One region of the Metabacillus sp. YM-086 genome, then DNA from elsewhere that is predicted to be linked to it. Evidence: riboswitches for the same ligand, from Rfam matches in the RefSeq annotation. Region 1 holds a riboswitch; each other region holds the start of a gene.
The links. A riboswitch is a leader RNA that binds a small molecule or an ion and turns the genes downstream of it on or off. The one in region 1 is predicted to bind S-adenosylmethionine.
Positions count from the first base shown of each region.

Region 2: linked by a shared signal. The riboswitch ahead of mtnK (S-methyl-5-thioribose kinase) and the one ahead of ACEWK1_RS05920 (methionine biosynthesis PLP-dependent protein) in region 1 are both predicted to bind S-adenosylmethionine.
Region 3: linked by a shared signal. The riboswitch ahead of ACEWK1_RS25700 (sugar ABC transporter substrate-binding protein) and the one ahead of ACEWK1_RS05920 (methionine biosynthesis PLP-dependent protein) in region 1 are both predicted to bind S-adenosylmethionine.

Region 1 covers NZ_JBLUOI010000009.1:17,659-19,864, reverse strand. Annotated here, with positions in the region: gene ACEWK1_RS05925 (SCO family protein) at 1-319, shown strand, start outside; SAM riboswitch class I at 389-731, shown strand; gene ACEWK1_RS05920 (methionine biosynthesis PLP-dependent protein) at 855-1,979, shown strand; gene metC (cystathionine beta-lyase) at 1,966-2,206, shown strand, end outside.
Region 2 covers NZ_JBLUOI010000002.1:49,952-52,157, forward strand. Annotated here, with positions in the region: gene mtnK (S-methyl-5-thioribose kinase) at 1-994, opposite strand, end outside; SAM riboswitch class I at 1,088-1,234, opposite strand; gene ACEWK1_RS01150 (carbon-nitrogen family hydrolase) at 1,392-2,180, opposite strand.
Region 3 covers NZ_JBLUOI010000112.1:9,674-11,879, reverse strand. Annotated here, with positions in the region: gene ACEWK1_RS25705 (hypothetical protein) at 92-406, shown strand; SAM riboswitch class I at 667-772, shown strand; gene ACEWK1_RS25700 (sugar ABC transporter substrate-binding protein) at 888-2,015, shown strand; gene ACEWK1_RS25695 (sugar ABC transporter ATP-binding protein) at 2,130-2,206, shown strand, end outside.

The DNA.
Region 1 (2,206 bases):
TGAAAAAATAGAAGCAGAATTAGTTTCCTTCAGCATTGACCCTGAACATGATACACCAGAAGTATTAAAAAAGTTTGGAGATCAATTTGGTGCGGATTATAAAACTTGGAACTTTTTAACAGGCTATGACCAAGCGGACATTGAATCTTTTACTAATATAAGTTTCTTAGCACCCGCTGCAAAGCTCGAAGGCTCAACTCAATATGTACACAGTACTTCGATTTTTCTCATGAAAGGCAGTCAAATTCTAGAACAATACGATGGAGTATCTAACGTACCATTTGAAAAAATAATCGAAGATATCAAACTATTACAATAATTCTATTGCATTCTCCACTTGAATAAGGTACAGTAATAAAAAGTTAAACATTTTAAAAATTTCATATATTTCTTATCAAGAGAGGCAGAGGGACTGGCCCTATGAAGCCTCAGCAACCGGTTCATAACGAGTGAAGATCTGGTGGATTGATGATAGATAAACTCTAAGTAAGTTTTTCACAGCACCGACAGGAAATGAAAAATGAATGGAACAAAGTGCTCTTGTTTGTAACAGGCATTTTTCATTTTCTGTCGAGGTTTGCAGAGCAAGCCGCAAGCACTTGCGTGCTGTGAAAAAGCTATACAACACTAATTATGAGTTTACTTATTAACAACACCATACAAAGACTTCTGCGAGTGCCAAGGTGCTAAATCCAGCAAGCCACACCAGCTTTATGCTTGAGAGATAAGAAGAAGCGCACTTAACGACACAGTCTTCTTCTTAACGAGGAAGACTTTTTATTTTGCTTTTTTTAAAACATGTACGCTTTCTCTCATGTACATATTGTTAAATTTAAATCTTAGGAGTGACAAACATGAGCAAAAGAATTGAAACGAAATTAGCACAAATCGGAAACCGCAGTGAAAATGTTACAGGTACAGTTAACCCGCCAATTTATTTATCAACAGCCTATCGTCATGCAGGAATTGGAGAATCTACTGGATTTGATTATATCCGTACAGGAAATCCTACAAGACTTTTAGTCGAAAAAGCAATCGCAGACCTTGAGCATGGCGACCGTGGCTTTGCCTTCAGCTCAGGAATGGCCGCGATTCAAACAATTATGGCCCTCTTCCAAAGCGGAGACGAACTGATCGTTTCTTCTGACCTTTACGGTGGAACATACCGCCTCTTTGAAAGAGAATGGAGAAAATATGGATTATCATTTCAATATGATGATTTCACAAATCCCGTTGAAACGGAAAAATTGATTAATGATAATACAAAGGCTCTATTCATTGAAACGCCTACAAACCCATTAATGCAGGAAGCCGACATTAAAGAACTAGTAGCAGTTGCAAAAAAGCATAACATACTCGTGATTGTTGATAACACTTTCTATACACCACTTCTTCAAACGCCAATCTTAGACGGAGCGGATATTGTGATCCATAGTGCCACGAAATATTTAGGAGGACACAACGATGTTCTTGCAGGCTTGGTTGTAACAAAAGGTCAGGAATTAAGTGATGAATTCTTCCAACATCAAAACGCAATCGGTGCAGTTTTATCCCCATTTGATTCTTGGTTATTAATGAGAGGGATGAAAACTTTATCCCTTCGTATGAGACAGCATCAAGAAAATGCTCAAAAGGTAGCGGCATTTTTAGAAGAGCATGAAGCTGTACTTGATGTACTGTATCCTGGTAAGGGTGGAATGCTTTCATTCCGTTTACAAGATGAAGCATGGGTAAATCCGTTCCTGAAAAACTTGAAAACAATTACTTTTGCAGAAAGTCTAGGTGGAATCGAAAGCTTCATTACGTATCCAGCTACGCAAACACATATGGATATTCCTGAAGAGATTCGAATCGCAAATGGTGTCTGTAACAAGCTGCTACGTTTTTCAGTAGGTGTTGAGCATGCAGAAGATATTATTGAAGATTTAACACAAGCATTTCATGCAATGAAAGGAGCGGAAGCAGTTGAGCAATCATGATTGGTCATTTCAAACAAAGCTACTTCATAACGAGTCAAAGGTTGATCGTGGCACAGGATCGGTAAGTGTGCCGATTCATCATTCCTCTACTTTTCATCAATTTGATATTGATGAATTTGGGAAATATGATTATGCACGCTCAGGAAATCCCACGCGTGAAGCGTTGGAAAGTGCGATTGCGGAGCTAGAAGGTGGATCTCGTGGATTGGCGTTCTCTTCTGGTATGG
Region 2 (2,206 bases), on a different contig from region 1:
TAGCTTCTTCAAAGATCTGTTCTAAAACATAATCTAAGTAGCCGTCTAACTTCGTATATATTTCTAAACCATCATTATCCCATGATCTTGAAAATTCTCTTACAAACACATCCCAAGTTGTCTCTAAATGATGGAAAAGAATTTGTTGTTTATTCGTTTCTCGAGATAATGCATTAAAAAGTAAATTCGCAAATACTTGACCAACATCAAAGCCGATAGGACCGAAGTAAGCAAATTCAGGATCAATGATTTTTGTTTCTTGTTCATCTGCAAAAATACTTCCAGTATGCAGGTCACCGTGTAATAGTGCTTCAGCTTTTGTTAGAAAGATCTGTTTAAGTTTAGCAACCTCAACCTTTAATTCATTGTCCTGCCAAATTTGTTCTACATCATCTTGAAGTTCTGGCTCGTAATCGTTTGTTTCATGATCGAAGAAGGGATCAGTAAAAATAAGGTCTTCAGTTATTTTACAAAGATCAGGGTTGATGAATTGTTGAACCAATGATTTTTTATAATGTTGATCCATTCCATAATCAGATGTATAAAACAATGTTTTAGCAAGGAATTCTCCAACATGTTGAGATAATAGTGGTAAATCTTTTCCACTAATAAAGGCTGCTCTAGCAATTTCAAGATGTGATAGATCTTCCATGATTGTTATTGCTAATGATTCGTCTGAATAAAAAACTTTTGGTACATATTGTGGAACAAATTCCGCTTGCTTAAGAAGTGCATTTGTTTCGATTCTGGAACGATCAAGAGTTAGCGGCCAGCTTTCACCAACTACCTTCGCATATGGTAATGCTTGTTTAATAATGATGCTTTCTCCATTTTCTGGATCTTTCACCCTGAAAACTAAGTTTAAATTTCCATCGCCAATTTCATTGCATGTTAGTTGACTATTTTCAGAAAGCAGCTGTAATTTCTTTGCTAAGGCAATTGCTCCATTTTCAGTTAGTGGTTCGTAAATAGGTGATTTTTTATGTGCACACATTTATTTATCCTCCAATTTTTTGTTTTTGGAGGCTTTTCTAAAAAGAAAAGCCTCTTTCCAGATTGAAAGAGGCTTGAAGTCATTGCTTCGCACCTCTCATCTTTCAGAAAGATTTTCTTTCTGATGGAATTAGCACCGTGCCCAACTGGAAGTCCCAGGTATTATTTCATTTTAAGATGAAATATGGTCGGTTGCTGCGGCGTCATTGGGCCAAGTCCCTCTGCCAACTCTTGATAAGAGATTTTTTATTTAAAACATAAGTATATGTTTAGCATATTAAGTATTCGAAAAATTAATGCTTTTCTAGAAAAATATATCGCTTGATTAGGATATTACCAATGTTACTTTATCTTTGTCAATATATTATTGGGAATTGCCTAAATATTTGTGAAGTTTCTTATTGATAAAATTGTGGTAGGCGGTCATCAAAGATTGGGATTTGACTGCGTACCTTTTTGACAACTTCAGCGTCTATTTCGGCTGAGATCATTCCGGCTTTTTCGTTAGCTTCAGCTACTATCTCTCCCCATGGATCAATGATGAGAGAATGTCCTGCAAATTCATTATTTGGATCAGACCCAGCACGGTTACATGCAACAACATAACATTGATTTTCAATGGCTCTGCTTAGCAGTAGTGTTTTCCAATGATGAAGTCTTGGCATAGGCCACTCAGCAACAACAAATAATACTTCTGCACCTTTTGTTGTATGAGCGCGTATCCATTCCGGGAAACGGATATCGTAGCAAATGACTCCTGCACTTTTCAGTCCACCTATTTCAAATAACCCTTTTTCAGTTCCCGAAACTAAAAAATGATGTTCATCCATGAGTTTAAATAAGTGAAGCTTGCTATATTCATGGATAAACTCTCCGTTATTGTCCACAATATACATCGTATTTGTCACGCTATCTTTGCTTTTTTTTGCAATAGAGCCACCAACAAAGTGAACATTATACTTTTTTGCTAAGTTACTTAGGAATGTTTTTGTTCTCTCGCCATCATGATCAGCTATTTCATCAAGGCGAGTTAAATCATAGCCAGTTGTCCAAAGCTCAGGAAGGACAATGATGTTCGGTTTCTCTTGTTCGACTGCTAATGCCACTTTTTCTTCTACTTGCTCATAATTAAAATCAGGATCACCAAATTTAATATCAAGTTGAATACATGCAATGATAGGTTTCATTTTTTCAGTCACACCTTCATTTATAA
Region 3 (2,206 bases), on a different contig from region 1:
TATGTCTGAATTTTACGAAGGAAAAATGTTTATTTTAGAATCCTCTTGTTTTTATAATGATAACAGGTATAAAAATAAGGAGATTAGTAGAATGGCATTATCTAAAGAGGATTGGAAAGTCATTAATTTTTTTACATATGAAAGAGTTTTAATTGATTATACAGCCAGAACAATTTCTAGGAGAGAAGATTATAAATTAGAAGAATTAGATACAAAATATCTTGTTGAATTAATAAAGGGAATCGGAGAGTATATACAGAAAACCTCAGATGGAATTAGAAGCTCTGAAAATACGAAACTCCTTATTGATAGTGGCATTTTTGACTATTTAGCAACAAAAGTAACATTTGAATCAGAAATTAATAAACGCTTAAGACACTTGCAGGTATCAAATGTATATAATTGAGTTAATTTCAATTATGACTCTTAAGTCAAAAAACGAACATCTTTCTTCATTTTGAACATGTTAATAAAAAATAATACACGGATAAGAACATTATTAAATGTGAAATTTATACGTTTTTTGGTAACAAATGATACATTATGAAATTGATCCAATTGATTTTTTATAATAACTATTAGAAATATTCAATTAATGATTGACATCTATCCTGTAGAGTATTAAAGTATATTTATTGTTTATTTTACTTAATCGCATAAAAAGATCTCTTATCAAGAGTGGCAGAGGGACTGGCCCGATGACGCCCGGCAACCGTTCAATTAGAATTGGTGCTAAATCCTGCAAAGCTTTTAAAGCTTTGAAAGATAAGAGAGGAGACTCCTAAAATTGTGGTGAAACCTCTCTATCTTTAGAGAGGTTTTTTTGTTGCCTAGTATTACTAGACATAATTAAAAAGTTTTATAGAAAATAAGGGGGCAATGCAACGATGAAAAACAGATTTTTTAATGCAGCATTTCTTTTGACTATTGTGCTGACGTTACTTGTGACAGGTTGTTCTTCAAATAATGGAGAAACAGCTGAATCAACTCAAGCTAAAGGAAATCCAGAAGTATCATTAGATAATGTACCTGAACGTTTTGCAAATGGTGAAGGTGCTAAAATCAAAGTTATCCGTAAAATCGGTGGAGATGATCATACAGCTCAATTTTTAGCAGGAGCTAAAGAAGAAGGAGAAGCGTTAGGATTTACAGTTGATGTATTTACCGCAAACGGTGATACAGCTAAATTCCATGATGCTATTGCCCAGGGCTTAGAGGAAGACTATGACGGTTTTATCATTTCACATGGAGATGATGAAGCAACTGTTGATGCTGTTCAAAAGCTTGTTGATGCAGGAAAAAGTGTTGTTACATTTGATTCAAATGAAGGGTTAGCTGAAATTGGAGGGGTAACATTAACTTCACAAGATGATGAGGCGTTAGCAAAGCTCGCGTTAGATCAATTAGTTCAAGATACAAACGGGGAAGCAAACATTGTTTATCTATGGGTTGACGGATTCCCACCAATGGTGAGAAGAAACGCAGTATACCAAGATATTCTTGCTAACAATTCAGGTATTAAAGAAGTTGAACGCTTTGGAGTTGCAGCAGCAGATACATCTGTTCAAACACAAAATGCTGTGGCGGCAATGTTGAACAAACATCCAAAAGGTGAAATTGATGCGATTTTTGCAACATGGGATGCTTTTGCAATAGGTGCAGCGCGTGCGATTAAAGAAGCTGGAAGAGATGAAATTAAGATTTATGGAATTGATGTTTCAAATGCAGATCTTCAAGAAATGCAAAATGAAGAAAGTTCTTGGAAGTACACAGCAGCTGTTGATCCGAAGTTAATTGGTGCAGTTGATATGAGATTGTTAGCGAAAAAGCTTGCGGGAGAAGAAACACCAGAAGCGTATAATCTTGAAGCTTCTCTTATTTCACAGGAAGCATTGTTACAGTCAAGTGAGCCAATTAATATGGTGAATCTGGCAGATACTGTGGAAGGCTGGGGCCAATCTACTGCATTTGAAGAAGAGTGGATGAAAACGTTAAAAGAATATTATAAGAAATAATGCTTTAGACTTAACGAACACTCTCTAAGGTTATGAGAGTGTTCGTTTTCCTCTGATTACCTCACATACATTAAATCCCATAGAAGTGTAAATTAGTAGAAAGGAGGCAAATTGATGAATCACTCAGTATTAGAAATGAAAAAAATTTCAATAGAATTTCCTGGTGTAAAAGCATTAGATGAGGTTGACTT